DNA from 2 places in the Rhodopseudomonas sp. NSM genome. Region 2 is predicted to be linked to the other one. Evidence: riboswitches for the same ligand, from Rfam matches in the RefSeq annotation. Region 2 holds a riboswitch; the other holds the start of a gene.
The links. Region 2 has a riboswitch for cobalamin ahead of ACTZWT_RS22870 (HoxN/HupN/NixA family nickel/cobalt transporter). Riboswitches for the same ligand answer to the same signal wherever they lie in the genome.
Positions count from the first base shown of each region.

Region 1: it holds a riboswitch for cobalamin, as region 2 does, so the genes downstream of both, ACTZWT_RS20975 (TonB-dependent receptor) here and ACTZWT_RS22870 (HoxN/HupN/NixA family nickel/cobalt transporter) in region 2, are expected to answer to the same signal.

Region 1 covers NZ_JBQTCH010000009.1:106,981-122,613, forward strand. The annotation lists gene ACTZWT_RS20965 (MFS transporter) at 1-1,196, opposite strand, end outside; gene ACTZWT_RS20970 (DUF938 domain-containing protein) at 1,305-1,988, opposite strand; cobalamin riboswitch at 2,121-2,323, shown strand; gene ACTZWT_RS20975 (TonB-dependent receptor) at 2,434-4,548, shown strand; gene ACTZWT_RS20980 (hypothetical protein) at 4,686-4,982, shown strand; gene ACTZWT_RS20985 (hypothetical protein) at 5,149-5,313, shown strand; gene ACTZWT_RS20990 (ABC transporter substrate-binding protein) at 5,670-6,890, shown strand; gene ACTZWT_RS20995 (MFS transporter) at 7,040-8,356, opposite strand; gene ACTZWT_RS21000 (hypothetical protein) at 8,379-8,615, shown strand; gene ACTZWT_RS21005 (ABC transporter ATP-binding protein) at 8,644-9,297, shown strand; gene ACTZWT_RS21010 (FtsX-like permease family protein) at 9,294-11,759, shown strand; gene ACTZWT_RS21015 (lipocalin-like domain-containing protein) at 11,749-12,837, shown strand; gene ACTZWT_RS21020 (MAPEG family protein) at 12,904-13,296, shown strand; gene ACTZWT_RS21025 (ABC transporter substrate-binding protein) at 13,478-14,671, opposite strand; gene ACTZWT_RS21030 (outer membrane beta-barrel protein) at 14,787-15,633, opposite strand, start outside.
Region 2 covers NZ_JBQTCH010000011.1:59,954-75,586, forward strand. The annotation lists gene cbiB (adenosylcobinamide-phosphate synthase CbiB) at 1-551, opposite strand, end outside; gene ACTZWT_RS22855 (ABC transporter substrate-binding protein) at 553-1,392, opposite strand; gene ACTZWT_RS22860 (ABC transporter ATP-binding protein) at 1,396-2,178, opposite strand; gene ACTZWT_RS22865 (FecCD family ABC transporter permease) at 2,175-3,200, opposite strand; gene ACTZWT_RS22870 (HoxN/HupN/NixA family nickel/cobalt transporter) at 3,208-4,326, opposite strand; cobalamin riboswitch at 4,401-4,606, opposite strand; gene ACTZWT_RS22875 (DMT family transporter) at 4,657-4,980, opposite strand; gene ACTZWT_RS22880 (class I SAM-dependent methyltransferase) at 4,977-5,678, opposite strand; gene ACTZWT_RS22885 (DUF3419 family protein) at 5,834-7,054, shown strand; gene ACTZWT_RS22890 (LysR family transcriptional regulator) at 7,299-8,192, shown strand; gene ACTZWT_RS22895 (formate dehydrogenase subunit gamma) at 8,552-9,022, shown strand; gene ACTZWT_RS22900 (formate dehydrogenase beta subunit) at 9,019-10,575, shown strand; gene fdhF (formate dehydrogenase subunit alpha) at 10,586-13,432, shown strand; gene fdhD (formate dehydrogenase accessory sulfurtransferase FdhD) at 13,435-14,262, shown strand; gene ACTZWT_RS22915 (formate dehydrogenase subunit delta) at 14,252-14,467, shown strand; gene ACTZWT_RS22920 (OFA family MFS transporter) at 14,531-15,633, shown strand, end outside.

The DNA of each region.
Region 1 (15,633 bases), on a different contig from region 2:
TTTCGCGACCAGCCGGTGATCGCGAGCACGACGAGGCCGAGCAACACCGGCGGGAACACCGTCATGTTGACGGTGGCCCAGCCATAATTAGCGAGCAACTGCCCGGACCCGAACGAGCCCAGCGCCATCATGCCGAACACCACGAAATCGTTGAACGCCTGCACCTTGTTCTTTTCGCTCGGCTGGTGGGTCTCCAGCACCAGCGCCGAGGCGCCGACGAAGGCGAAATTCCAGCCGACCCCGATCACGAACAGCGTCGCCCAGAAATGCGGGGCGGTGATCCCCATCAGGCCGATCGACGCGCCCGCGGCCTCGAGCGCCAGCCCGAGCGCGACCACCCGCGGCGCGCCGAACTTCGCGATCAGCGAGCCGGTGAAGAAGCTCGGCGCGTACATCGCCACGATGTGCCATTGCAGGCCGAAATTGGAATCGCTGATCGGCAGCCCGCACATCTGCATCGCCAGCGGGGCGGAGGTCATCACCAGATTCATCATCGGATAGGCGATCGCGCCGCACATCGCCGCGGCGATGAAGCGCGGCTGCCGCACGATCTCGAGCAGCGGCCGGCCGCCGGCGAAATCGGCCGGCTGCGGCTTCGGCGCATCGACGCGCCACAGCACCGCCATCGCGATCAGCGCGACCGCGGCCTGTACCAGATAGCTGAAGGCGAACAGGTAAGGCTGCCAGACATCCATGGTCCACTGCACCAGCTGCGGACCGAGCACGCCGGCGAACACGCCACCGGCCATCACCCAGGACACCGCCTTGGGGCGATACGCGGCGCTGGCGCCGTCGGCGGCGGCGAAGCGATAGGATTGCGAGACCGCGCCATAAAGCCCGCCGAGGAAAGTGGCGACGCAGAACAGCTCGAACGAGCCGTACAGGATCGCCAGCGCGCCGAGCAGGCCGGTAAACGCGCCGCAGCCGGCGCCGATCATGAAGGAGGCGCGGCGGCCGTAGCGGCGCGCGATCGCGCCGGTCGGTAGCGTGCCGGCAGCGAGGCCGACCACATACATCGAGATCGGCACGGTCGCGAGCGACAGATCCGGCGCGAGCTGCGCGCCGATGATCGAGCCGGTGGCGAAGATCACCGCCGCATTGGCGCCGGTCAGCGCCTGCGCCGCGGCAAGCCGCGCCACATTGGAGCGCGCGCGCGCATCGTCGACGAGTCCATCGATCGCGGTCGCGTCAACCATTGGCCGTTTCGCCCTTCGTGTGCGGCCCGGCCGCGGGATCGGGCCGCATCATAGGCCGCATCGGCCTGCGATCAACCGCCGCGGCCGGGCCTAACCTATGCGAAGCGCTCAGGTTTCGCCGCTTCGGGAGAAGCACAGGACGAGATTGTTGGCCGGCATCTCGACGGTTTCGGCCAGCGTCAGCCCGTGCCCGGCCGCGAGCTGCTGCATTTCGCCGACGTCCCGCACGCCCCATTCGGGATTGGCGGAGCGCAGGCTGGTGTCGAACACCGCATTGCTGATCGCGGTGTGATGGCCGTCGCGCTTGAACGGCCCGTACAGGATCAGCCGTCCGTCCGGCCGCAGCGTGCGCGCGGCGCCGGCGAACAGCCCCTCCGCGACCGGCCACGGCGCGATGTGCACGACATTGGCGCAGAACACCGCCGCCAGCGGACCCGGCCCGCGCCCGTCGGTCATTTCCGCGCACCAGGCCGGATCGGACAGATCGATCCGCAGCGGCGGCCGCACATTGCCGAGCCCGGCATGCGCGCGCCAGGCGGCGATGCTGATCAGATGCTGGGGATGAAGATCGCTCGGCCACCAGGTGATCTCGGGATGCTGGCGCGCGAACGCCATGACGTGCTGGCCGGTGCCGCTGCCGGCTTCGAGCACGTCGCCCGTTGTTCCGTGCAGCAGCCGGCCCAGCACCTCGCGGATCGCCTGCTGGTTGCGATGAAACGCGGCGGCGTCGAGCCGGCCGTCGGGCTCGACCGGCCGGCCGTCCTTGCCGAACTCGACCACATAGTCCGCCATCAGTTCGGCTCCTCGTTGATCTGCCTCAAGCCGCGTTGTCACTTCCAAGCCACATAGCGAAACAATCCGGCGACGACAAACCATGCGCGCCGTTTCGCCGCCAAGGGCGAATTGACTTTGCGCATTCTGACACTTTTAGTTGCAACCGACGGTTCCTCTTCGGGGGATCAAAAGGGAATGCGGTGCGGGTATCCTCGGAGACCCAATTCCGCAGCTGTTCCCGCAACTGTAAGCGGTTCGACTTTCGTCGGAATGCCACTGGGAAACTCGGTCCTGGGAAGGCGACGGAAGGTAACCCCGCGAGCCAGGAGACCTGCCGTCATCCGTGGTCACACGCGAGAGTGCCGGTCGGGAATTGCAGGCATTGGTTTCGTCGGATGCGCAGGCAGTCGATGAAACCTCGTTCGCTGTGACGTGCCACAAACGTCGACCGAGGTTTTCATCCATGCCGTCCCGTTTCGATGCCGTTCCCCGGCATCATTCCGCGCGCTCGCGCGCGCTGCTGACATCCACCATTCTGGCGTCCAGCCTGTTCGCGAGCGTCGCGCCGGCGTCGGCGCAGGACAATACGCTGCCCGCCATCAACGTCACCGCGACCCGCAGCTATGAGGGCATCGTCGGCACCTCGAGCACGGTGATCACCGCAGACGACATCGCGCATTCGCCGGCGCAGACCGTGCAGGAGATCATCGCGCAGACGCCCGGCGTGCAGACCAGGACGCTGTATGGCGGCGTCAACGGCACCGGCTCGTCGATCGATCTGCGCGGCTTCGGCGCCACCGCGACCTCGAACACACTGTTCCTGGTCAACGGCCGCCGCCTCAACGACCTCGATCTGCAGGGCGTCGACCTGTCGAGCATCCCGCTGCAGTCGATCGAGCGCATCGAGATCACCCGCGGCGGCAGCGGCGCGGTGCTGTACGGCGACAACGCGGTCGGCGGCGTCATCAACATCGTCACCAAGACCGGCGCCGGAGGCCCGCCCGCGACGTTCCGCGCCGAAGGCGGCTTCGGCTCGTTCAACCAGCGGCTGGCGTCGATTTCGGCGGCGTACAATTCCGGGCCGTGGTCGACCTCGGTGTTCGCCAACGGCGTGCGCTCCAACGGCTATCGCGCCAACAACGCGCTGGAACAGAACAACGCGATCGGCGAGCTGCGCTATGCCACGCCGGATCTCAGCGCCTTCGTCAACGTCTCCGGCGACAATCAGCATCTCGGCCTGCCCGGCTCGCGGACGGTCGATCCCTCGATCGGCGTCAACCAGCTCCAGACCGATCGCCGCGGCACCAACACGCCGTTCGATTTCGGCGACAAGCAGGGCGCCAACATCACCGCCGGCTTCACCAAATCGATGTGGGACGGCGCCGAATTGATCGTCGACGGCGGCGTCCGCGACAAGCGGCAGCAGGCCGGCTATTTCGGCAATGTGCCGCTGTCGAGCTTCAGCGCGAGCTGGTTCGACGCGCATCTGCAGACCTGGTCGATCACGCCGCGGCTGAGCATCAAGAATTCGATGTTCGGGCTGCCGTCGAAAATCCTGACCGGCCTCGATTATTACGACGCGACCTACGATTCCGACCGCGGCCAGTATCGCAGCACGCCGCCGGTCCACGTCTACAACCTGTCGCAGAAGACGCTGGCGGGCTACTGGCAGCAGACCGTCGGCATCCTGTCGACCACCGACCTGTCCTATGGCGGCCGGCTGCAGAGCGTCAAGGTCGAGGCCAATGATCGGCTGAACCCGCTGGCGCCCGGCTATTTCGGCGGAGCCCAGGCGCTGCCGCTCAGCAGCACCGAAACCCAGCACGCGCTGCATATCGGCCTCGACCACCGCTTCAACGAGGTGTTCAGCGTGTTCGCCCGCGCCGCACGCGCGTTCCGCACCCCGACTGTCGACGAGCGCGTCTCCTCGGGTCCGTCCTACGACGCGTTCTTCAATCCGATTCCGGGCAACTTCGCGCTGAAGACCCAGACCTCGGTCGATTTCGAAGCCGGCTTCCGCGTCAAGTCGGGCCCGTTCGAGATGCAGACCAGCGCCTACAATATGGATCTCACCAACGAGATTCATTACGACCCGGTCAATTTCCACAACACCAATCTCGACCCGACCCGGCGCTACGGCGGCGAGACCAGCGCCTCGTTCCGCGTCAGCGATACGCTGCTGCTGCGCGGCGGCGCCGCCTACACCCGCGCGACGTTCCGCGAGGGCCCGTTCTCCGGCAACGACGTGCCGCTGGTGTCGCGCTATACGGCGAATGCCGGCGTGACCTGGAACGTCTGGCAGAAATACGTCGTGTTCGACGCGACCGCCCGCTACTGGAGCAGCCGCTACATGGACAGCGACGAGAACAACCTGCAGACCAAGATCCCGGCGAACGGCACGGTCGATGTCAAGCTGAGCGGCGCGTATGACCACTTCTTCTGGTCGGCCAGCGTGATCAACCTGTTCGACGCGCAATATTACGATTACGCGGTCGCGAGCAGCTTCACGCCCGGCCGTTACGGCGCCTATCCGCTGCCGGGCCGAACCTTTCTCGTCAAGGCCGGCGTGACGTTCTGACACGACCTCACCCATCATCACATCGTGCATGACAGGCCCCGGCAGCAAAGGCTGTTCCGGGGCCTTTTTCGTGCTACACCCCGCCCTTCCCAATCCACCGCGATCTTTCCATTTCAAGACAAACATCGACTGGAAGAATGACGAACGACGATAATTCCCGCACCGCCGCACGCGCCGGCGCACAGGAGACCGCCGACGCCTTGGCCGAGCGCGAAGCCGCGGCCAAGGCTGCCCTCGACAACATGGCGCGGCTGCGCGCGCTGCGGCTGGCACGCGAGGCGGCCGAACCGCAGCGCACCGCGCAGACCAAGGCGAAACGCACGGCCGGCGGCAAGGCCGCAGGCGCGCGAACCTCGTCCCGAAAGGTGGACGACAAGCCGAGGCCGCTGTCCGAATGGCTCGCCGAGCAGCAGAGCGGCGGCCGTCGGACCTGAAACTGCGGCCGCCGGGCGCGTCGCGCCGGGCTGCCCTGTCCAAAACGCAGCGAGGCATCGCCTCATCCTCCGCTAGGCTGACGCGCGTAGCTTGGCGGCCCGGTCGACGCACCGGAACCGGGACGCGCCGAGGCGCGTTCCCCGCCCTGCAACGATGGGATCGGACATGATGGGCGGCTGGCGGAAAAAGAAAGACAGCGACGCGAGCAAGGACAACGGCGGCGAGCAGCCGAAGCCGCCGCCGGTCCGGGTTCCGGTCGATGACGTCTACGAGACCGGCGACATCGCCGCACCCGAACGCGACCGCGACGACGAGCAGCGCGACCTCTGATCACCGTCGCGGGACGCCGGGGCGCCGGGGAACGCAGCGCGATGCACTGCGCGATCGAGACGGCTCACCATGACGGCAACGAGATTGCCGCCATGCGTTGAGCGAATGCTCGAAATCCCCGAAGCCCGCGCATTGCGCCGATCGTGACGATTGCGCGCGCCGCGAATTTCGTTGCGTGAAATGCACGCATTTGCCGCACTGCGGTTGCTCGCAAGCTGCGGCGCAATCCGTTTGAACCATCCTCTTTCTCGTGAGAGCGTCGGTCCGATCGCCGAGTTGTGCCTTCGCAGCTCGGACGATCCGACGTGCCAGCCCGCACCGCAGAGTGCGGCTTTCAACGAGAAAGAGGAAATGCCATGTTCACCCGCAATACGCTGCTTGCAGCCGGACTACTTGCGCTCGCCGCGGCCCAGCCTGCCCTCGCCCAGAAGCGATACGGCCCCGGCGTCACCGACACCGAGATCAAGATCGGCCAGACCATGCCCTACAGCGGCCCGGCGTCGGCCTACGGCATTCAGGGCCATGTCGAGGACGCCTATTTCACGATGGTCAACGCCAAGGGTGGCGTCAACGGCCGCAAGATCAAGCTGATCAGCCTCGACGACGCCTACTCGCCGCCGAAAACGGTGGAGCAGACGCGGCGGCTGGTCGAGCAGGACGAGGTGCTGGCGATCGTCGGCACGATCGGCACGCCGACCAATTCGGCAATCCAGAAATATCTCAACGGCAAGAAGGTGCCGCAGATCTTCATCTCGACCGGCGCGGCGAAATGGGACGATCCGAAGAACTTCCCGTGGACCACGCAACTGTATCCGCCCTACCAGATGGAGGGCATGATCTTCGCGAAATATCTGCTGAAGAACAAGCCCGACGCCAAGCTCGGCGTGTTCTCGCAGAACGACGACGCCGGCAAGGACTACGTCAAGGGCCTGAAGAACGGCCTCGGCGACAAGGCCAAGACGATGATCGTCAAGGAGGTCACCTACGAGGTCACCGATCCCACCGTCGACTCGCAGATCGTGGCGCTGAAGGCATCGGGTGCCGATACGCTGTTCACGATGGCGACGCCGAAATTCGGTGCGCAGGCGATCCGCAAGGTGCACGAACTCGGCTGGAAGCCGCTGAACTACATCGTCAGCGTGTCGAGCTCGATCAAGGGCGCGCTGCAGCCCGCCGGCCTCGAGGCATCGACCGGGCTGATCACCGCGCTGGCGGCCAAGACCCCGACCGACCCGCGCTTCGAGAACGACGCCGACGTCAAGGAGTTCAAGGAATTCCTGGCGCAGTGGTTTCCCAAAGGCGACATCGCCGACGGCAGCCTCGTCACCGGCTACATCTCGGCCTACATGACGGTGAAGGTGCTGGAAGCCTGCGGCGACGATCTTTCCCGGGAGAACCTGCTGAAGCAGGCGACCAACATCAAGCCGACCACCGCGCCGCTGCTGCTGCCCGGCATCAAGATCTCGACCCGGCCGGACCGCTATGCGCCGTATACCCAGATGCAGATCGCGCGCTTCGATGGCAGGAGCTGGGTGCCGGAGGGCGAGGTGTTCAACACTGCCGCGGCGAGCCAGTGAGTGATACACGAGCGACGGGGGAGTTAGTCTGACACCTCAACTCCTGAACTCGTCATGGTCGGCCTCGTGCCGGCCATCCACGTCTTGCGGCGCTGATCGGTCGGAAGACGTGGATGCCCGGGACAAGCCCGGGCATGACGGCGGAGGAATCACGCCGGCTTACGTAGTCCAATCCTCGCGGGCTGTTCGTTCACCAGCCTCACGCGTTCGGTGTCCGGCCACAGCAGCAGGAGGCCGAGCAGGCCGGAGACGACCATCACCGCACCGTTGATCACGTAGCCGGTGAGATAGCCTTCGTTCAACGACGCGGCGTTCTGGACGACGCTGCCCATCACCAGCGGCGCAATGATGCCGGCGAGCGTGTACAGCGCACCGTAGATCGCGAGCGCGGCGCCGCGCTGCGACACCGGCGCGAACTCGGCGATCATCGGCGGGCAGACCACATAGATCGCTCCGCACAGCCCCGCGCCGATCACCAGCGCGGCGATCTGCCCGGTCGGGTTGTCGATGAACGGCATCGTCAGCAGGATCAGGCCGCCGAGCACCAGCGGCGCCGAGCCGAGCACGCCGCGCGCCATCCGGGTCGAGGCGCCGCGCGCCATCAGCAACTGCGACAGCCAGCCGGACAGCAGCACGATGGCGGCGCCGAACACCCAGGGGGTGATCGAGATCAGCCCCGCTTCATGCTGGCTGAAGCCGAGCCCGTTGATGATGTAGGTGGTGAACCAGGTGAGCCCGAGCGACAGCGCCCAATACGCCCCGAAGGTCGCCGCGACGCAGCCGACGAAAGTCCGTGAGGTCAGCAGCCGCGCATAGGGAATCCGCGTCTCGGCCGCGGTCATCGCCGCGGTCGGAACCAGCGGACCTTCGCGGCCGAGCGCGATCCACGCCGCCGCCCACATCAGCCCGACGATGCCGAGCGCGCCGAACGCGTAGTGCCAGGAATGATTGACGATGATCCAGTTCAGCGCCGGCACCGCCAGGATCACGCCGAACGCCGAGCCCTGCGACAGGATCGCGGTCGGCAGCGTGCGCTTGTGATCGGGAAACCATTTGTAGATCGCATGCGCCGCGACCGCAAAAGCCGGCCCCTCGCCGGCGCCGAGAACGATGCGGCAGATCAGCAGTGTGGTGAAGCTGACGGTGCCGACCATCGGAAACTGCGCCACCGCCCAAACCAGCGCCAGCACCAGCAGCACCCAGCGGGTGTCGATCCGGTTGACGATGAAGCCGACGATGACTGCGGTGGTCGAGAACAGGAAGAAAAACGACGAGCCGAGCAGGCCGAACTGCTCGGGCGTGAGGTTCAGCTCCCTGGTGATCGGCACGCCGGCGAGGCCGACCACGATCTTGTCGGCGAAGTTCACCACCATGAACAGAAACAGGAGGAAGGTGATCCTCCAGGCGCCCTTCGGCGTGGATTGTCCGTCCAAGCGCGGCCTCCCGGTTCTCGTTATCGTCGCCATTCTTTGTTACGAACCAGTCGCAATGCTGCCGTCGATCGAACCGGAAAGCAATCGCGCCGTCGCCGGCCCGCACGGCAAGTCTCCTCGCTGCATTGCACGGCAACAAACTGCGCACGCGGTCATTGAGTCGTGTGAGCGAGTGCACCATATCGACGGAGGCATCCGGGCGGGGCAGCACGCGGATCAGTTCACCGCCGCGCGGCGTCCCCGCGAAGCGCTCGAGAACTTCCTTCGCAGCAAGAGCAATATTGCACGATGACACGCCCAGCCGACCGGACCATCGCCTGATGCTGACCGTTTCCGACCTGACAAAATCCTATCGCTCCGGACAGGACAGCGTCGCGGTGCTGCGCGGCGTGGATTTCGCGCTCGCCGCCGGCGAGAGCGTGGCGCTGACCGGCGAATCCGGCAGCGGCAAAAGTACGCTGCTGCATCTGATCGCCGGACTCGACCAGCCCGACGGCGGCCGGATCGCCTACGGGGACGTGACGATCTCGACTCTGGCGGATGCCGGGCGCGCCGCGTTCCGCCGCGAGCGGCTGGGTCTGGTGTTTCAGCAGTTCAACCTGATCCCGAGTCTCACCGTCGCCGACAATCTGTCGTTCCAGTCGCGGCTCGCCGGCCGCCACGACGCGCAATGGCAGGCCGAACTGATCGAGCGGCTGGGGCTCGGCGCGTTGCAGAAGCGCTATCCGGAGCAGCTCTCCGGCGGCCAGCAGCAGCGCGTCGCGATCGGCCGCGCGCTCGCGGTCAAGCCCGTGCTGCTGCTCGCCGACGAGCCGACCGGCAATCTCGACGAGGCCACCGCCGACGACGTGATGGCGCTCGCCAACGATCTGGTCCGCCGCACCGGCTGCGGCTTCCTGATGGTGACGCACAGCGAGCGGCTCGCCGCCATGCTGGACCGAAGGGTGCATCTGCATGCGGGGCTGATCCGTTGAGGCGGTCGCTGTGGATCCTCGCGGTGCTGCTCAGCCACTGGCGGCGCCATCCGCTGCAACTCGCCACATTGCTGATCGGCCTGATTTCCGCGACCGCGCTGTGGAGCGGCGTGCAGGCGCTGAACGCGCAGGCGCGGACCAGCTACGACCGCGCCGCGGCGACGCTCGGCGGCGCCCGCACCGCGACGCTGGTCGCGCCCGACAGCGAACACTTCCCCCAGCAATTATTCGTCGACCTGCGCCGTGCCGGCTGGCCGGTGTCGCCGGTGATCGAAGGACAGGTCCGGGTCGGCGGGCGCACGCTGCGGCTGCTCGGGATCGAGCCGCTGTCGATGCCGGTCGAAGCCAGCGCCGCGCCGGCGATCGGCACCGCCAATCTGCAGGGCTTCATCCTGCCGCCCGGCCAGACGCTGCTGTCGCCGGACACGCTCGCCGCGCTGCAGCTGGCCGAGGGTGCGACGCCGTCGATCAGCAATGGCGGCCGACTGCCGCCGCTGAAACCGCAGGCCGAAGTCGCGCCGGGCGTGCTGGTGGTCGACATCGGCTTCGCGCAGACCCTGCTCGGCCTGCCCGACCAGGTGTCGCGGCTGCTGATCGGCAATAAGCCGGCGGCTTCGCGAACGCCGCTGCATGACGTCGTGGGCGACAAGCTCAAGCAGGTCGAGCCCGACACCGAGACCGACCTCGAACGCCTGACCGACAGTTTTCATCTCAACCTCACCGCCTTCGGCCTGCTGTCGTTTCTGGTCGGACTTTTCATCGTCAATTCGGCGATCGGTCTCGCCTTCGAGCAGCGCCGGCCGATGCTGCGGACGCTGCGCGCCTGCGGCGCCTCGGCGCGGATGCTGAACAGCGTGATGGTGATCGAGCTGACGCTGATCGCGCTCATCGCCGGCCTGATCGGGCTGGTCTGCGGCTACATCATCGCCGCGACGCTGCTACCCGACGTCGCCGCCAGCCTGCGCGGCCTGTATGGCGCTCAGATCCCGGGCGAGTTGTCGCTGAAGCCGCAATGGTGGCTGGCCGGCATCGCGATCAGTATCCTCGGCGCGCTGGCCGCCGCCTCCGCGAGCCTGATCAAGGCGGCGCGGATGCCGGTGCTCGCCGCCGCGCAGGCGTTCGCCTGGCAGCAGGCGCAGCAGCGCTGGCTGCTGATCCAGGGCAGCGTGGCGCTTCTCGTCTTCGCCGCGGCGGCCGGCTTCCTGCTGTTCGGCGATTCACTGGTCTCCGGCTTCGCCGTGCTCGCCGCGATCCTGCTCGGCGCCGCATTGGGATTGCCGGCGGTGCTCGGCCTGGCGCTGGCGCTCGGCGAACGCGGCGCGCAACGCCCGCTGATCAAATGGTTCTGGGCCGACAACCGGCTGCAGCTCTCCGGCCTGTCGCTCGCTTTGATGGCGCTGCTGCTGGCGCTCGGCGTCAATATCGGCGTCGGCACCATGGTGGAGAGCTTCAGCCGCACCTTCGTGCGCTGGCTCGACGGCCGGCTCACCGCCGAGGTCTATCTCAACGCCGCCAATGATGCGCAGGCGACCGAGATCAAGGCGTGGGTGAAGCAGCGGCCGGAAGTGACCGCGCTGCTGCCCGGCGCGCGCGCCGAGGTGAAGCTCGACGGCTGGCCGGCAGAGGTCATCGGCTTCGCCGATGATCCGACCTATCGCGACCACTGGCCGTTGCTCGAACAGAGCCGCGACGTCTGGGACGCGGTCGCACGCGGCGAAGCGGCCTTGATCAGCGAGCAATTGTCGCGGCGGATGAAGCTCAGCCTCGGCGATCGCATCGCGGTGCCGACCGGCAAGGGGCCGTGGCCGCTCACCGTCGCGGCGATCTACGCGGATTACGGCAATCCGCGCGGCCAGATCGGCGTCGCCTATGAGGCGCTGATCGCGCGCTTTCCCGACGTGGCGCAGACCCGGTTCGGGCTGCGGGTCGATCCTTCCCGCGTGCCGGCGCTGGTCGACGATCTGCGCGCGACGTTCAGGCTCGACAATCGCAGCCTCGCCGATCAGGCGACGCTGAAGACCGAATCGAAGCGGATCTTCAACCGCACCTTCGCGGTGACGGCGGCGCTGAACGCCTTCACGCTCGGCATCGCCGGCGTGGCGCTGCTGACGAGTCTCCTGACGCTCGGCAATTCGCGGCTGCCGCAGGTCGCGCCGCTGTGGGCGATCGGCATCACCCGGCGCAAGCTCGCCTTCATTGAATTGATGAAGACGCTGTCGATGGCCGCGCTCACCGCGCTGCTGGCGCTGCCGCTCGGGCTGCTGGTGGCGTGGTGTCTGATCGCGGTGGTCAACGTCAAGGCCTTCGGCTGGCGGCTGCCGTTCGAGGTCTTCCCGTGGGAGCTCTTGAAACTGCTCGGCGTCGCCTTGCTGGCGTCGCTGATCGCGGCGGCGCTGCCGATCCTGAAGCTGCTGCGGATGCAGCCGGCGCAACTGGTGAAGGTGTTCGCCGATGAGCGCTAGCCGCCCGATCTCACGCCGCGCCGTCGCCGGCGGCCTGCTCGCGCTCGGCCTCGGTGGTCCGCGCGCGCTGGCGCAGGGTTTTGCCGGGCTCGGCAGCGACGCCGGCGAGTTTGCGCCTGTCGTGCCGGGACGGATACTGAGCTTTCCGGCCGACCACGGCGCGCATCCGGATTTCCGCATCGAGTGGTGGTACCTCACCGCGAATCTGCAGGACGCCGGCGGCAAGGCTTACGGCGTGCAATGGACGCTGTTCCGGCAGGCGATGACGCCCGGCCCGCAACGCGACGGCTGGGCCAATCAGCAGGTCTGGATGGCGCATGCGGGGCTCACCAGCGCCGAGACGCATCGCTACGCCGAGAAATTTTCCCGCGGTGGCATCGGACAGGCCGGGGTCACTGCCGCACCGTTTCGCGCGGCGATCGACGACTGGGCGATGCAAGGCGGCGAGGCGATGAACGCATCCACGCTGGCGCCGCTCGAGGTCAACGCCGCGGGATCGGACTTCAGCTACCGGCTGCGGCTGACTGCCGAGCGGCCGCTGGTGCTGCAGGGCGACAAAGGCTTTTCGCGCAAATCCGACCGCGGCCAGGCCTCGTATTACTACAGCCAGCCGTATTTCGCCGCGCGCGGGACGCTGACGATCGACGGCCGGCCGATCGAGGTCAACGGCACCGCCTGGATGGATCGCGAATGGTCGAGCCAGCCGCTCGCCTCCGACCAGACCGGCTGGGACTGGTTCTCGCTGCATCTGGCCTCCGGCGAGAAGGTGATGCTGTTCCGGTTGCGGCAGAGCGACGGCGACGCCTATTTCGCCGGCAACTGGATCGGGCTCGACGGCCGCTCAGAACAGCTCGCCCCGGACGCCATCAAGCTGGAGCCGACCGGCTTCACCGATACCGCCGGACGCAAGCTGCCGACATCCTGGAGTGTCCGTGTGCCGGCGCGCGGTCTTGCGATCGAGACCATTCCGCTCAACCCGAACGCCTGGATGGGCACCAGCTTTCCTTATTGGGAGGGGCCGATCGCGTTCAGCGGCAGCCAGAGCGGCAACGGATATCTTGAGATGACGGGCTATTGAGTTCAATCTGGCGGCAACCGGCGGCTTCAGCCGGACAGAACAAATCATAGCGTTGGGAGCCCTGGGATGTTTCACTACACGACGATCGCGACCCTGCTGGCGTTGATGTTCTATTTCTACACCTCGGTGAACGTCGCCCGCGCGCGAATGCTCTACGGCGTCAAGGCGCCGGCGATCTCGGGCCATCCCGATTTCGAGCGCATCTTCCGGGTTCAGGCCAACACGCTGGAATGGATGCCGATCTTTCTGCCGTCGCTGTGGCTGTTCGCCTATTATCTCAGCGACGCCTTCGCCGCAGCGATCGGCGGCGTCTGGATCATCGGCCGCATCATGTACATGATCGGCTACGCCGATGCGGCGCCGAAGCGTGGCGCGGGCTTCGCGGTGCAGATGGTCGCCGTCGCCGCCCTGTGGGGCGGCTCGGTCTACGGCGTCGTGCATCAGATGCTGGGGGCATAGTCACACCCCGCAATATGTCGTCATGCGCGGGCTCGACCCGCGCATCCATCAACTTCGCAAGACTCTCTCCAGAAGGATGGATGGCCGGGTCGAGCCCGGCCATGACGACTCTTGAACCACGAAGCGAACGAAAAGGCCGGCGCCCGTTGCCGGACGCCGGCCCCCGCAATGGATCGGGTGATTACCTGGTCAGCGGGCAGCCGCTCTCGGCCGCGCTCGGGAACGCCATGTAGCCCTCCACCGTCGAGATCAGCTTGTAGTAATCCCACGGCTTCTTGGACTCCTCCGGCTTCTTCACCTCGAACAGATATAGATCGTGGACGAAGCGGCCGTTGGCCAGCACCTTGCCCTTGGCGAAGGCGTCGTCGACCGGGAGCTTCTTGAGTTTCGCCGCCACCGCTTCGGTGTCCTTGGTGCCGGCGGCCTTCACCGCCTTGAGATAGGACAGCGTCGCCGAATAGGTGCCGGCCTGGATCATGTTCGGCATCCGGTTGGTGCGCTTGAAAAAGCGCTCGGCGAATTCGCGGGACTTGTCGTCGCGGTCCCAGTAATACGCCTCGGTCAGCACCAGGCCCTGCGCCGCCTTGAGCCCCAGGCCGTGCACCTCGGCGACCGTCAGCAGCAGGCCGGCGAGCTTCTGGCCGCCGGCGACGATGCCGAATTCCGACGCCTGCTTGATCGAATTGGCGGTGTCGAGGCCGGCATTGGCGAGGCCGACGATCTTGGCCTGCGAGCTCTGCGCCTGCAGCAGGAACGACGAGAAGTCCGACGAATTCAGCGGGTGGCGGACCGAGCCGAGCACCTTGCCGCCATTGGCCTTGACGACTTCGCTGGTGTCCTTTTCCAGCGCATAGCCGAAGGCATAGTCCGCGGTGAGGAAGAACCACGAGTCGCCGCCCGCCTTCACCAGCGCGCCGCCGGTGCCCACCGCGAGCGCATGCGTATCATAGGCCCAGTGGAAACCGTAGGGCTGGCAGGCGTCGCCGGTGATGCGCGAGGTCGCGGCGCCGACCACGATGTCGATTTTCTTCTTTTCCTTCGAGAGGTCCTGGATCGCCAGCGCCACCGATGACGTGGTCAGCTCGGTGATCATGTCGACGCCATCGACGTCGTACCATTTGCGCGCGATCGCGACCGCGTTGTCGGGTTTGTTCTGATGGTCGGCGGAGACGATTTCAATCTTCTGGCCGAGCACCTCGCCGCCGAAATCCTCGACCGCCATCCTGGCGGCTTCGAGCGACCACTTGCCGCCGTAGTCCGCATAGACGCCCGACTGATCGTTGAGGATGCCGATCTTGACGCCCTGCGCGGACGCCGGCTCGAGGGCGAACAGGGCGCTGGCCGCCAGCGCGGCCGACAACAGCTTGACGTTCATCGCGTGTACCTCCCGGACTTTTTTGGTTGGCGGCACACTATTCAAGAAGCCGGCGGCTGCCCAGCGGATTCTGGCTTGCGGCGGCGCGGCGGGACTACGAGCCCGAGCCGCGTCGTCACCATCTCGCCGCGTCGAACTTGTAGGCCGCCTGCAGGAAAGTTCCGTAGCGTTCGGTCCGCGTCGGCAGGGTCTGGCACGGACACTCCGAGCCGAAAATGTTGGTGTAGGCATTGGTGGTCGCCCACATCGCCCAATAGCGCGCGCCGGCGCCGACGCTGAAGGCGTTCGTGACCTGATACGACAGGATCGCCTCGAGCTGCACGCCCTGCCCGGTTCCCTGCTCCGGCGAGACGGTATCGGTCACATCGGTGCGCATCACGTGGTTGTCGGTGCCGAACATCTTCACATAGGGCAGATAGGCCGCGTCCGCCGACAGCTTCAGTCCGCGGCCGAGTCCGAGCTCGCCGTTGAAGCCGACCCGGAGCGAATGCCAGGTGTCGTTTTCGGTCATGGCCAGAACGGTATTCGAGATCGGCGAGCCGCAGATCTGCGACGCGGTCGCGCCGGCGGTCTGCACGCAGCCATAGGCGGATTTGTTCTCGCGATAGTAATTGTAGCCGACGAAGCCGCCGAATTTGTAATCCGGCCCGCGCAGCAGATTGTAGCCGACGTCGAGCGTCGCATAGGCGATGCTGCCCTTCACCGGATCGTGGAACGTGTTGGAATAGGGGATGCCGTCGGTGGCGATCCAGTCCTCGTCGTTCATGTGGCCGCTCGTCAGAGTCCCGCCGCCGGCGAAGCCCTTGAGGAAGGTGTCGTAGGGACCATCGACGCGACCGAAGACTTCGCCCGACGCCGCCGTGCTCTGATAGGTCAGCCGCGAGATCAGGATGTTCTGCTGGCCCTGATCGTAGGTCGCGCCGAGGTCTTTCTGGAAGCGTCCCGAGCTGTACCAGACCCGG
Region 2 (15,633 bases):
ATCGCCTTGTAGATCAACAGACCCGGCAGTCCGAGCAGCGCCAGCCAGAACACCGGCGCGACCACGCCGTCGGAGAAATTCTCGGCGCTGGATTCGATCGCGGCGCGGCACACCCCGGCCTCGTCCAGCGACTGCGGATCGCGCCCGACGATCAGCGCCACCTTCTCGCGCGCGCCGTCGAGCCCGCTCACGCCGAACGCGGCGCGGACTGCGGCGACGTGTTGATACAAACTCCGCTGCGCGATCAGCGTCGCGGCGAGCGCGGCGACCGCAATCCAGCCGCCCCAGGCTTGCCGCAGCGGCGCCTGCAGCAGAATGCCGACACCACCGGCGAGCACGACGAGCACCAGCACCGCCAGCACCCCGGCGAGCTTGCGCCGGCGCTCCGACCAGGCGTCGCGATTGAGCGCGCGGTCGAGCCGGCCGATCAGCGCGCCGATCAGCACCACCGGATGCGCCATCCGTTTCCACAGCCAGTCGGGATCGCCGATCAGCGCGTCGATCAGCAGTGCCGCGACGACAATCAGCAGCGCGGTCGAATCGAACAGCATGTCAGCGCTCCAGCCGCGAGAGTTCCTCGGTCAGCCGATCGAGCGCGTCCGCCAGCATCGGCCCGCCGCACACCGTCAGCTTCTCGGGAATCGTGAGCCGCTTCGACGGCGGATACAAGCGTTCGAGCGCCGGGTGCAGCACGAAGGCGCGGCCTTCGTCCTCGGCGAAATCGCTGTCCTCCGACACCAGCAGATAGTCCGGCCGCAATCTCACCACCGCTTCGAGCGAGGCGAAGCCGCCATGCCCGATGCCGAGCGCGTCGGCGGCGTTGACGAGGCCGGCGGTCGACAGCAGCGAGGTGATCAGGCTGTCGCGGCCCGACACCCAGCCGCGCCGCTCCAGCGGCAATACGCGGAAAGGCCTGTCGGACGCGGCTTGGCGCGCTCGCGCGATCGCCGCATCGATCCGCGCATTCGCCGCCGTCGCGCGCTCGGGATGGCCGACCAGATCGCCCATCCGGCTGATCTGCGCCTTGGCGTCGTCGAGCGTGCGCGCCGCATCGAACTCGACGACGCGCTGGCCCTGCTGCTTCAGCAATTCGCGCGTCGCGCGCCGTGTGTAGCGGCCGCCGACGACGATGTCGGGCTTCAGCATCAACACGTCTTCGGCCTCGCCCGACAGCACCGGAAACCGGGCGGCCCGCTCCGACAGATAGGATCGCGCGGCGTCGCGCGCATAAGGGCTGAGGCCGAGGATCTGCTCCGGATCGGCGAGCGTGATCAGCAACTGATCGGTGCAGACATTGATCGACGCGAGCCGCGGCAGCGGCGCGGCAACCGCGGCGGACGACAGTCCCGCGATCAGCGCCGGCGCGAGAGCGAGCCAGGCGCGGGCGCGCATCGCTCAGACCCCGGCCCAGGGCAGGATCACGCCGCTGTCCTGATAGTCCGCCCGATAGGCGCTGACGCGAAACACCCGCTGCAGAATTTCGTCCGACAGCGCCTGATGCGGCGTGCCGTGCGCCGCGAGCCGCCCGGCCGCCATCACCAGCACGGTATCGGCGAAGCGCGCGGCGAGGCCGAGATCGTGCGTCACCACGATCACCAGCGTGCCGGCATCGGCGGCCTGCCGCAGCGTCTGCATCACGTCGAGCTGATAGCGCGGATCGAGCGAGGCGGTCGGCTCGTCGGCCAGCACCACCGGCGCCTCGACGGCGAGGACACGCGCCAGCGCGACGCGGCTGCGCTCGCCACCGGACAATTCAGTTACGTTGCGATCGGCGAACTGCACCACGTCGGTGATCCGCATCGCGCGCGCGACCGCCTCGGCATCGCGCGGCGACAACCGCGCCGGATCGGTGGCGCCGTGCGGAAACCGGCCGAGCGCGACCACGTCGCGCGCCGGCAGCGGCCAGTGCACCAGATGGCCTTGCGGCAGATAGCCGAACCGCCGGGCGCGCTCGCGCAGCGGCAGCGCCGACAGCGCATCGCCGCCGATCGTCACGTCGCCGCTCGCCTCGATCAGTCCGGCCAGCGCGCGCAGCAGCGTGGTCTTGCCGGCGCCGTTCGGCCCGACCAAAGCGACCAGATGGCCGCGCGCGAGGTCCAGCGACACGTCGTGCAGCACCTGCCGGCCGGACAGCGCGACGCCGAGGTTTCGCGCGGCGAGGAAGCCGTGTCCGCTCATGCGACGCCTCCGCCCAGCGCGCGGCGCTCGCGCATGATCAGATACAGGAAGAACGGCACGCCGATGATCGAGGTCAGCACGCCGACCTTGATGTCGGTGGTCGACGGAATGATCCGCACCGCGATATCGGCGGCGAGCAGCAGCGCGGCGCCGGCGAACGCGCTCGGGATCAACAATCGCGCCGGATCGTGGCCGATCAGCGGTCGCACCAGATGCGGCGCGACCAGGCCGATGAAGCCGATCGTGCCCGACACCGAGACCGCGCCGCCGACCCCGAGCGCGACGCCGACGATCACGATCAGCCGGAGGCGCGCGACGTCGACGCCGAGACTCTGCGCGGTTTCCTCGCCGAGGCTGAGCGCCCGGAACGCGGCGCGCTGACTGAGCAGCAGCGCGGCGCCCACAATGATGAAGGGCAGCGCCAATGCGACGTGACGGAAGCTGCGGTCCTCCAGCGAGCCGAGCAGCCAGAACGCGATTTCCAGACTGGCGAAGGGGTTGTTCGACAGATTCATCACCAGCGCGGTCGCCGCACCCGCGAGACTCGAGATCGCCAGCCCCGCGAGGATCAGCAGCAGCAGGCTGGCGCTGCGGCCGGCGACCGTGAGCAGGACGAACACCGAGACGAACGCCATGGTGATGCCGGCTACCGGCAATGCGTAGGAGCGGACATCGGCCCAGCCGAGCGAAATGATCAGCACCGCGCCGAACGCCGCCGATTGCGGCGCGCCGAACAGCGACGGCGACGCCAGCGGATTGCGCAGTAGGCCCTGCAATGCTGCGCCCGACAGGCCGAGTATGCCGCCGATCGCCAGCGCCAGGATGGCGCGCGGCAGACGGATCTGCTGCACGATGATCTCTTGCACCTCGCCGCCACGGCCGATCAACGCATCGATCACGGCGAGCGGCGACAGCTTCACCGGGCCGACGCCGAGCGAGCCGAGCGCGAGCAGGCCGACCACGATCATCAGGGCGGCCGTGACCGCCGCCGCGCGTGACGCGGGATTTGGACGCATCGTCATGTGGCGGTCATTTCTGCACGACAGGCGCGCGCTCGTCGAGCCGGTGATAGCCGTTGGCGCGGTAGATGATGGTCGAGACGATCCAGCTCGCAATGAACAATCCGACGATGCCGTAGCCGAGCGCGCCGAGATTCTCGTTGAGCTCGGAGATCCACTCCCAGAACGCGCCTTCGAGGTGCAGCCGCCCGCCCAGCAGCCCGAGCGTCTCGATGCCGCCGATCACGATCGCGACCAGCACCGAGACCGAGGTGATCGTCATGTTGTAGTACAGCTTGCGCACCGGGTTGCGATAGGCCCAGCCATAGGCGCCGAGCATCAGCACGCCGTCCAGCGTATCGACCAGCGTCATGCCGGCGGCGAACAGCGCCGGGAAGATCAGGATCGACCAGTGCGAGATCGAGCCCGCGCTGTTGGCGGCCAGACCGAACAGGCTGATCTCGCTGGCGGTCTCGAAGCCGAGCGCGAACAAGAGACCGATCGGATACAGCTGCCAGCTCTTGGAAATGAAGCGGAACAGCGGCCGGAACAGCCGCGCCAGCCAACCGCGCTGCTGCAGCAGCGCGTCGATATCGTCGTCGTGAACCACCTCGCCGGCGCGGACTTTCTTGAAGGCGCGATAGACGCCGCTCAGCACCGAGAGATTGGCGAGCGCGATCGCGAACAGGAACAGCGCCGACGCCGAGGTGCCGATCACGCCGCCGATCTCGCGATAGCCGGAGAACCGTTCCGTCAGCGAATTGGCCGCCAGCGCGATCGCCAGCGACGCCACCAGCACCACGGTCGAATGGCCGAGCGCGAAGAACAGCCCGACCGCGACCGGCCGCTTGCCCTCCTGCATCAGCTTGCGGGTGACGTTGTCGATCGCCGCGATGTGATCGGCGTCGAGCGCGTGACGCAGGCCGAGGCTGTAGGCGAGGACCGCGGTGCCGATCAGCACCGGCTGCCCGGCAAAGGCGGTCAGCGCCCAGGCCCAGGCGGCAATGTTGGCGATCACCAGCCCGCCGAGCACGGCGACCAGGCGGATGCGGAATCCATCGGAGGGCGGGGACACCCCGCTCCTGGACACAGCGGTGTTGGGAGCAGCGGCGTTGGAAGGAGAACTTTCGCGGGCAATGGTCTCGGACATCAGGGTCCCCGAACGGTGAGCAGTTTCCTGTCACCCATGCGGCGGACCGCCCCAGCCGCGCGCACCGCACGCTGGAAGATGACGCGGCTCAGGCCGGTCTCCTGGCTCGCGGGTCGTCGCAATCCCTCGCCTTCCCGCGCCCGAAGGGCGCAGTGGCATGATGAAGGATCGCTCGCCGCCTACAGTTGCGGGCGCAGCGCCGGCTTGAGACGCCAAAGGCGCCCGGACCGGCTTCCCTGTGCCGGGAGACTCCCGGCACACCTGAACGGTTCGATAGGAGGGGGGCGGACCCGCTTTGTCAATCGCCGCCTTGGTCGGGAGCGGTGCGCTCTACGCAGGCGTGCCGAGCTTGAGCCCGATCATGCCGGCGACGATCATCGACAGGCAAAGCACCCGCACCGCATTGGCCGGCTCGCCATACACCGCCATGCCGACCACGATGCTGCCGGTGGCGCCGATCCCGGTCCACACCGCATAGGCGGTGCCGAACGGCAGCGACTTCAGCGCAATGCTCATCAGGCCGAAGCTGGCGAGGATCGCCGCCAGCGTGCCGAGCGCCGGCCAGAACCGGGTGAAGCCGTCGGAGTGCTTCAGGCCCACCGCCCAGACGATCTCCATCAGGCCCGCTGCGAGCAGCGCGAGCCATCCGCTCACGGCGCGCGGCGCCGCGACGGCAGGGTCAGCACCGCGGCCTGCGCGTAGCCGCGATACGGCCGGTCGAATTTCAGCCCGGCGCCGGTGCGCACCGCGATCTGCATCAGCGTCGCCTCGAGTTCATCGCGCGGCGTGACGTCGAACAGCGCCAGCCAGCGGCGCAGCGCAGTGCGGATGGCCTGCGGCAGACCGCTCTGGTCGCCGAAATCGACGATGTGCAACTGGCCGCCCGGCTTCAGGCTGGCGACCGCCCGCTCGATCACCGCGGTCCACTCCGGGATCATCGACAGGCTGTAGGAGATCATCACCCGGTCGAACGCGATCGGTTGGCCGAACACCGCCTGCGCGGTGAAGCTGGTAGCGTCGCCATGGGCGACCTTCGCCGAACAGCTCAGCCCGGCGCGGGCGATGGCGCTGATCGCCGAAGTCAGCATTTCGGTCGAGACGTCGAAGCCGTAGAAGCGCACGCCCGGGTAGCGGCTCGCCGCCGCGATCAGGTTGCGGCCGGTGCCGCAGCCGATTTCCAGCACATTGTCGCCGACGGCGGGCGCAAGCCCGGCAATCATCCCGTCACGGCCCAGAAGATAGTAGCGACGCGTGGTATCATAGATATGCCGCTGATAGCGATACATCCGGTTCATGCGCGACGTCGCGTCGACCGGCCAGGACGGATCAGCAGAAATTTCGGAGCGGATCATGGTCACGGAGTACGCCCTCGATCTGGGATTGTCCGCCATCCATCCTATTTTGCGACGACATGGTGATGACAGATGCGCCGGCGGCGCGCGCCGGACTGTCGCAAAACTGCAGTGCGACGCGGCTATTCTCGAACGATTGCCGATTCGAGGGTGGTATGAATACGCAGCAGCTCATCGCGGACGCGGTCCGCAACAGTAAGGATCGCAGTGAATCGACGATCTGGGATCGTCTGTTTTCGATCTGGTTTCGACGTCTGGTCTATACCCAGATATGGGAAGACCCCGAGGCGGATCTCGCGGCGCTGCAATTGCCGATCGGCTCGACCATCGTGACGATCTCCTCGGGCGGCTGCAATGCGCTGTCCTACCTCACCGCGAAGCCCGCGCAGGTGTTCGCGGTCGATCTCAACGAGGCGCATCTGGCGCTGCTGAAGCTGAAGCTCGCAGGTTTGCGGGCGCTGCCGGACTACGAGCAGTTCTGGCGCTTCTTCGGCGAAGGTACCGCCGACGACAATGCCGACCTGTATCGGCAGCGGCTGCGGCCGCAGCTCGATGGTGACGCGCGCAGCTACTGGGACGAACGCGACTTCCGCGGCCGCGCGCGCCATCGCTACTTCACCGACGGCTTCTACCGTCACGGCGCGCTCGGCAGCTTCATCGGCTTCGCGCATCTGCTGGCGAAATTCGCCAAGATCGACCTCTCGGCCCTGCTGAAGGCGGCGCCGGACTCTCCCGAGCGCAAGGCGGCGCTGCAGCAGCTCGATCGCTTGTTCCACTCGCGCTTCGCCAGGCTGCTGACGCGCACGCCGGCGCTGCTGTTCAGCCTAGGCATCCCGCCGCAGCAGCGCGAACTGCTCGGCGGCGACCAGCCGCTCAACGAGGTGCTGCACGCGCGGCTGCTGCGGCTGATCAACGTCTATCCGAACGAGACTAATTACTTCGCCTGGCAGGCGCTGAGCCGCAGCTATCCCGGCCCCGGCGACAGCTGCCTGCCGCTGTATCTGCAGCGCAGCCGCTACCCGCAGATGCGCTCGGGCGCCGGCCTGATCATTCCGGTGCACCAGAACCTGCGCGTGTTCCTGGAAAATCTGCCGGCCCGGCAGATCGACGCCGTGGTGCTGCTGGACTCGCAGGACTGGATGGCGCCGGACGAGATCCGCGCGCTGTGGGACGCGATCGATCGGTCCGGCAAGGATTCAGTGCGGGTAATCTTCCGCACCGCGGGCGCCGAATCGCCGCTCGACACCGAGGCGCTCGCGCCGCTGCGGGAACTCTGGCAGCGCGACGCCGAGCGCAGCGCGATCGGCTTCGACCGCGACCGCTCCGGCATCTACGGCGGCTTCCACTGCTACACGCGACGCCCCGGCGCGAACTGATCGGACTGCGCGCGCGAGGGAGCAAGGCGCTGCCACCGCGACCTCTCCCGCTTGCCGGGGAGGTCGGATCGCATGGCGATCCGGGTGGGGAAAGCCTCTCCGAACAACGCGGACTCAGTGCTCGGCTCGCCCTCTCCCCAGCCCTCTCTCGCAAGCGGGAGAGGAGCGGGCTGTGCCTGCCTTGCCGAATGCCGCCTGATCGGGCAAGACTCGCGTCATATTTCGCAAATTTGACGAGGCCGGTTTGATCGACAAGCTCGAGCTGCTGATTGCGCTCGCCAAGGAACGCCATTTCGGACGCGCGGCGGAAGCCTGCGGCGTGACGCAGCCGACGATGTCGACCAGTATCAAGCAGCTCGAGGAAATTCTCGGGGTGATGCTGGTGCAGCGCGGTTCCCGGTTCCTCGGCTTCACGCCGGAAGGTGAGCGGACGCTGGACTGGGCGCGGAGGATCGTCGCCGATACCCGGGCGATGAAGCAGGAAATCAACTCTCTCAAGGGCAGCCTCAGCGGAGAGCTCCGGATCGCCGCGATTCCGACCGTGCTCGGCATGGTGGCGTCGCTGACCACCCCGTTCCGCGCGCGCTATCCGGATGTGCGCTTCAGCATTCAGTCCTGCACCTCGTCGGAAGTGCTGGGCCTGCTGGAAAATCTCGAAGCCGACGCCGGCCTCACCTACATCGAGAACGAACCCGTCGGCAAAGTCCGCACCATCCCGTTGTATCAGGAGAGCTACCGGCTGATCACCTCGCCGGACGGCATGTTCGGCGATCGCGATCAGGTGACGTGGAAGGAAGTCGGGCAGGTTCCACTGTGCCTGCTGACGCCGAACATGCAAAACCGCCGCATCATCGACCGCGCGCTGCGCGAAGCCGGCACCGAGGCGCTTCCGACCCTGACATCGAATTCGATCATCGTGCTTTACACTCACGTCAAGACCGGGCGCTGGGCCAGCGTGATGCCGGCGAAGCTCGCCGAAACGCTCGGGCTCGGCGACGGCGTCCGCACCATTCCGATCGTCGATCCGATGGTGTCCTACAGCATCGGCCTGGTGGTGCCGCCGCGCGAGCCCTACACGCCTCAGGTCGCGGCGCTGATGCAGACCGCGCGAGAGGTCGCGCCGTCGCTGCAGAACTGATCTGCGACAGACACCTCGGCAATCTGGTTCAAGAGTGGGAGCGTCCTCGTCATTGCGAGGAGCACTCGGATCGGCGCTTCGCGCCGTCCGAGCACAGGCTCCGCGACGAAGCAATCCAGAGCTCCGTGCACCGGGCCTGGATTGCTTCGCTTCGCTCGCAATGACGGGGAGAGGCTTTTATCCTGGTAACTGAATTTACTGGCCGCGCTCCGAGCTGCCGCGCCATCGGGCGCGCCTCGAAGGATGCGGATCAGTGCCCCGTCATTATCGTTTCCGTATCGCAGCATTGGACAGCTTTATTGATTCTTTGAACGATTCTCATTTTCATCGGTCGCGAGACAACGCCGAAAAGAGCGCCGATGCATAATGAATCATGGGATCCGACCCGCGCCGCTGAGATCATCGCCGGGTTGACGCACAAGGAAGGACCGACGCTGGTGATCCTGCACGCGCTGCAGGAAGCGTTCGGCCATGTCCCCGAGGCAGCCGAGCCGATGGTGGCGCAGGCGCTCAACCTGTCGCGCGCCGAGATCCACGGCGTGCTCACCTTCTATCCCGACTTCCGCCGCACGCCGCCCGGCCGCCACGTGCTGAAGCTGTGCCGCGCCGAGGCCTGCCAGGCCGCCGGCGGCGACGCGCTGGCCGCGCGCGCCGAGGATCGGCTCGGCGTCGGCTTCGGCGCCACCACCGCGGACGGCGCGGTGACGCTGGAGCCGATCTACTGCCTCGGCCTGTGCGCCACAGCGCCCGCGGCGATGCTGAACGATCGCGTGGTCGGCCGGCTCGACGCCCGCGGTCTCGATGCCTTGATGACGGAGGCGCAGCGATGACGATCCGCGCCTTCATCCCGCGCGATTCCGGCGCGCTCGCGGTCGGCGCCGACGAGGTCGCGGCCGAACTGAACCGTGTTGCGCATGAGCAGGGCGTCGCCCTCGATCTGGTCCGGCCCGGCTCGCGCGGGCTGTACTGGCTGGAGCCGATGCTCGAAGTCGAGACGCCGGCCGGCCGCGTCGCCTTCGGACCGACCACGGCCGAGGATGTCCCCTCGATCCTCGACGCGATCCTCAGCGACGCCCCGCATCCGCTGAAGCTCGGTCTCACCGAGGAGATCCCGTGGCTGAAGCGGCAGACCCGCCTCACCTTCGTTCGCTGCGGCATCGTCGATCCGCGCTCGATCGACGATTATCGCGCCCATGGCGGGTACAAAGGGCTCGAGCGCGCGCTCGGGCTCAGCTCCGAGACGATCATCGACGACGTCGTCAAATCCGGCCTGCGCGGCCGCGGCGGCGCCGGCTTTCCGACCGGCACCAAATGGCGCACCGTGGCGCAGGCCGGCCGCGGCCAGAAATACATCTGCTGCAACGCCGACGAGGGCGACAGCGGCACCTTCGCCGACCGGATGCTGATGGAGGGCGATCCCTTCATGGTGATCGAGGGCATGACGATCGCCGGGATCGCGGTCGGCGCCACCAAGGGCTACATCTATATCCGCTCGGAATATCCGCACGCGGTCGAGGCGATGAACGCCGCGATCGAGGCGGCGCGGCGCACCGGCTATCTCGGCGATCACATCTGCCATTCGACCGATCCTTTCGATATCGAAGTGAGAGTCGGCGCCGGCGCCTATATCTGCGGCGAGGAAACCTCGATGCTGGAAAGCCTCGAGGGCAAGCGCGGCACCGTGCGCGCCAAGCCGCCGCTGCCCGCGCACAAGGGCCTGTTCGGCCGGCCGACGGTGATCAACAACGTGCTGACCTTCTCGGCCGTGCCGTACATTCTCGACGGCGGCGCGCAGGCCTATGCGGATTGCGGCATGGGCCGCTCGCGCGGCACCAAGCCGATCCAGCTCGGCGGCAACGTCAGGCACGGCGGGCTGTTCGAGGTCGCGTTCGGCATCACGCTGGGCGAACTGATCGACGACATCGGCGGCGGCACGCTGAGCGGCCGACCGGTCCGTGCGGTGCAGGTCGGCGGGCCGCTCGGCGCGTACTTCCCGCGGGCGCTGTTCGACACGCCGTTCGACTACGAGGCTTTTGCTGCAAGGAGCGGCATGGTCGGCCATGGCGGCGTGGTGGTGTTCGACGACACCGTCGACATGGCCAAGCAGGCGCGGTTCGCGATGGAATTCTGCGCGATCGAATCCTGCGGCAAGTGCACCCCTTGTCGCATCGGCTCGACCCGCGGCGCCGAGACCGTCGACAAGATCATTGCCGGCGACAGGCCCGCGGCCAACATCGCCGTGCTGGAAGACCTCTGCAACACCATGAAGTTCGGCTCGCTATGCGCGCTGGGCGGGCTGGCGCCGATCCCGGTGCTGTCGGCACTGACGCACTTCCCGGAAGATTTCGGCCTCGCGCCGCGCCGCCTGCAGGCTGCGGAATAAAGGACGCTCCATGGCTCTGGTTCAGGAAATCGACTACGGCACGCCGCGCTCACCATCGACCACGATGGTGACGCTGACGATCGACGGCCGCAGCGTGTCGGTGCCGGAAGGCACCTCGATCATGCGCGCCGCGATGGAGATCGGTACCGCGATCCCGAAACTCTGCGCCACCGACATGGTCGACGCGTTCGGCTCTTGCCGGCTGTGCCTGGTCGAGATCGACGGCCGCAGCGGCACGCCGTCGTCCTGCACCACGCCGGTCGCCGACGGTCTCGTGGTGAAGACCCAGACCGAGCGGCTGAAGCAGATCCGCAAGGGCGTGATGGAGCTGTATATCTCCGATCATCCGCTCGACTGCCTGACCTGCTCGGCCAATGGCGATTGCGAATTGCAGGACATGGCCGGCGCGGTCGGCCTGCGCGATGTGCGCTATGGTTATAGCGGCGAGAAGCACCCCAATCCGGGGCTCGACGAGTCCAATCCTTACTTCACCTATGATCCGTCGAAGTGCATCGTCTGCTCGCGCTGCGTCCGCGCCTGTGAAGAGGTGCAAGGCACCTTCGCGCTGACCATCGCCGGCCGAGGCTTCGGCTCGTCGGTGTCGCCGGGAATGCAGGAGAGCTTCCTCGGCTCGGAATGCGTGTCCTGCGGCGCCTGCGTGCAGGCCTGCCCGACCGCGACGCTGAACGAGAAGAGCGTGATCGAGATCGGCACGCCGGAGCGCTCGGTGGTGACGACCTGCGCCTATTGCGGCGTCGGCTGCACCTTCAAGGCCGAGATGCGCGGCGAGGAAGTCGTCCGCATGGTGCCCTACAAGGACGGCAAGGCCAATCGCGGCCATTCCTGCGTCAAGGGCCGCTTCGCCTGGGGCTACACCAACCACAAGGAACGCATCCTGAACCCGATGATCCGGGCGAAGATCAGCGATCCGTGGCGCGAGGTCAGCTGGGACGAGGCGTTTACTTACGCGGCGTCGGAGCTGAAGCGCATCCAGGCCAAATACGGCCGCGACTCGATCGGCGGCATCACCTCGTCGCGCTGCACCAATGAAGAAACCTTCCTGGTGCAGAAGCTGATCCGCGCCGGCTTCGGCAACAACAATGTCGACACCTGCGCCCGGGTCTGCCATTCGCCGACCGGCTACGGCCTCTCCACCGCGTTCGGCACCTCGGCCGGCACCCAGGATTTCGACTCGGTCGAGCACACCGACGTGGTGATGATCATCGGCGCCAACCCGACCGACGGCCACCCGGTGTTCGCCTCGCGCCTGAAGAAGCGGTTGCGCCAGGGCGCCAAACTGATCGTGGTCGATCCGCGCCGGATCGACCTGGTGCGCTCGGCGCATGTCGAGGCCGCGCAGCATCTGCCGCTCAAGCCCGGCACCAACGTCGCCGTGCTGACCGCGCTGGCCCATGTCATCGTCACCGAGGGACTCACCCATGAGGCCTTCGTGCGCGAGCGCTGTGACTGGAGCGAATACGAGCACTGGGCGGCGTTCGTGTCCGATCAACGCAACAGCCCGGAAGCGACCGCGGCGATGACCGGCGTCGATCCGCAGGCGCTGCGCGAGGCGGCACGGCTGTTCGCCACCGGCGGCAACGGCGCGATCTATTACGGACTCGGCGTCACCGAGCACAGCCAGGGCTCGACCACCGTGATGGCGATCGCCAACCTCGCAATGGCGACCGGCAATCTCGGCCGGCCCGGCGTCGGCGTGAACCCGCTGCGCGGCCAGAACAACGTCCAGGGCGCCTGCGACATGGGCTCGTTCCCGCACGAACTGCCGGGCTATCGCCACATCTCGACCGACGCGGTGCGCGAAAGCTTCGAGGCGCTGTGGGGCGTGACGCTGAACAACGAGCCGGGGCTGCGCATCCCCAACATGCTCGACGCCGCGGTCGATGGTTCGTTCAAGGCGCTCTACGTGCAGGGCGAGGACATCCTGCAGTCCGACCCCAACACCAGACACGTCGCCGCCGGGCTCGAAGCGATGGAATGCGTCATCGTGCACGACCTGTTCCTCAACGAGACCGCGAACTACGCGCATATCTTCCTGCCCGGCTCGACCTTCCTGGAGAAGAACGGCACCTTCACCAATGCGGAGCGCCGGATTCAGCGGGTGCGCAAGGTGATGACGCCGCGCAATGGGCTGGAAGACTGGGAGGTGACGCTGCGGCTCGCCGAGGCGATGGGTTTCAAGATGAGCTACGAGCACCCGTCGCAGATCATGGACGAGATCGCGGCGCTGACCCCGACCTTCGCCGGCGTCTCCTACGCGCGGCTGGACGAACTCGGCTCGATCCAGTGGCCGTGCAACGCCAAGGCGCCGGACGGCACGCCGGTGATGCACATCGATGCCTTCGTCCGCGGCAAGGGCAAGTTCGTCATCACCGAATATGTCGCCACCGACGAGCGCACCGGGCCACGCTTCCCGCTGCTGCTGACCACCGGCCGCATCCTGTCGCAATACAATGTCGGCGCGCAGACGCGGCGGACCGCCAATACGGTGTGGCACGACGAGGACCGACTGGAGATTCATCCGCACGACGCCGAGCAGCGCGGCGTGCGGGATGGCGATTGGGTGCGGCTCGCCAGCCGCGCCGGCGAGACCACGCTGCGCGCGCTGATCACCGATCGCGTCGCGCCGGGCGTGGTCTACACCACGTTCCATCATCCGGACACGCAGGCCAACGTGGTCACCACCGATTACTCCGACTGGGCGACCAACTGCCCGGAATACAAAGTGACGGCGGTGCAGGTGGCGCCGTCCAATGGTCCATCGGAATGGCAGCGCGCCTATGACGAGCAGGCGGCCGCCGCCCGGCGGATCGCGGCGCCTGCGGAGGCCGCGGAGTGACGATGCGCCCGACCATCCACACCGGCCATACCCGGACCTGGCGCAACGGCCGGATGCAGGACGGCGCGCGCGCCATCCCCGAGGAGACGCCGGTCGCGATCAGCTACAATGGCGGCACCCATGCGGTGATGATGGCGACGCCGGCCGACCTCGAGGATTTCGCGATCGGCTTCAGCCTGAGCGAAGGCGTGATCGCGGCGCCGTCGCAGATCGAGACCTTCGAGATCGTGCCGCTCGACGACGGCATCGAACTGCGGATGTGGATCGGCGGCGCGCAGGCCGAGCGCCTGCAGCAGCGCCGCCGCCATATCGCCGGCCCGACCGGCTGCGGCCTGTGCGGCGTCGATTCGATCGCCGAGGCGCTGCGCCCGGCGGCGATCGTCGGGCCCGGTGGTCGCTTCTCGCCGCAGCAGATCATCGCCGCGATCGAGGCGATGCCGCCGCTGCAGACACTCAACATCGAGACCCGCGCCGTGCATGCGGCGGCGTTCTGGACGCCGGCGCGCGGCATCGTCGCCTTGCGCGAGGACGTCGGCCGCCACAACGCGCTCGACAAGCTCGCCGGCGCGCTGGCGCGGCAGCGGATCGCCACCGGCGACGGCATCGTGCTGCTGACCAGCCGCGTCTCGGTCGAAATGGTGCAAAAGACCGCCGCGCTCGGCGCGCCTTTGCTGGTCGCCGTCTCCGCACCGACCGCGCTGGCGGTGCGGATGGCGGAGGCCGCCGGCATCACGCTGGCCGCGATCGCGCGCGCCGACGGCTTCGAGGTGTTCACCCATCCCGGCCGGATCAGCGGCGGGACGCGCGAGGGAGCCGCCGATGTCGCCTGACCGGCTGGTCTACATGGCCAATCAGATCGGCACGTTCTTTCGCAGCCAGGGCGCGGACAGAGCGGTGCCCGGCATCGCCGAACATCTGAAGAAATTCTGGGATCCGCGCATGCGCAAGGCGATCGTCGCGCATCTCGACGCGGGCGGCGAAGGGCTCGCGCCGGACGTGCGGGCGGCCGTGGAGGCACTGAAAACCACACAATAAGAAGACGGCAAGGGACGAGAGATCAGCCCGAAAACGGGCGATTCAACAGGGGAAGGAAACGACATGACAACCTTGGAAGGAGCCGGACGGCTGTCCGGCGCGCGGCCGGGTCTGCTCGATCGCGAACGCATCATCGCGGCCGCCGGCTACAATCGCTGGCTGGTACCTCCGGCGGCGCTCTGCATCCATCTGTGCATCGGCATGGCCTACGGCTTCAGCGTGTTCTGGCTGCCGCTGTCGCGGGCCGTCGGCCTGTCCGCGCCCAAAGTCTGCGCGAACATGTCGATCTTCCAGGAACTGGTGACGACCACCTGCGATTGGCGCGTCGCCTCCATGGGCTGGATGTACACGCTGTTCTTCGTGCTGCTCGGCGCCTCGGCGGCGGTCTGGGGCGGCTGGCTGGAGCGGGTCGGTCCGCGCAAGGCGGGCTTCGTCTCGGCGATCTGCTGGTCGGGCGGGCTCGTGCTCGGCGCGATCGGCATCTACACGCATCAACTCTGGCTGCTGTGGCTCGGCTCCGGCGTGATCGGCGGCATCGGGCTGGGGCTCGGCTACATCTCGCCGGTGTCGACGCTGGTGAAATGGTTTCCGGATCGCCGCGGCATGGCCACCGGCATGGCGATCATGGGCTTCGGCGGCGGCGCCATGATCGGCGCGCCGCTGGCCAACATGCTGATGAACTATTTCAAGACCCCGACCGACGTCGGCGTCTGGCAGACCTTTCTGGTGATGGGCCTGATCTACTTCGTGTTCATGACCATCGGCGCGTTCTCGTATCGGATCGCGCCGCCGAACTGGCGGCCCGAGGGCTGGACGCCGCCCGCCAAGGCCAACACCATGATCACCGAGCATCACGTGCATCTGCGCGATGCGCACAAGACCCGGCAGTTCTGGCTGATCTGGGCGGTGCTGTGCCTCAACGTCTCGGCCGGCATCGGCGTCATCGGCATGGCCTCGCCGATGCTGCAGGAGATCTTCGCCGGCAAGCTGATCGGCCTGCCCGATCTCAGCTTCAACCAGCTCTCGGCCGAGCAGAAGACCATGATCGCCGGCATCGCCGCCGGCTTCGCGGGGCTGCTGTCGCTGTTCAACATCGCCGGCCGGTTCTTCTGGGCGTCGCTGTCGGACCACATCGGCCGCAAGAACACCTACTACGTGTTCTTCCT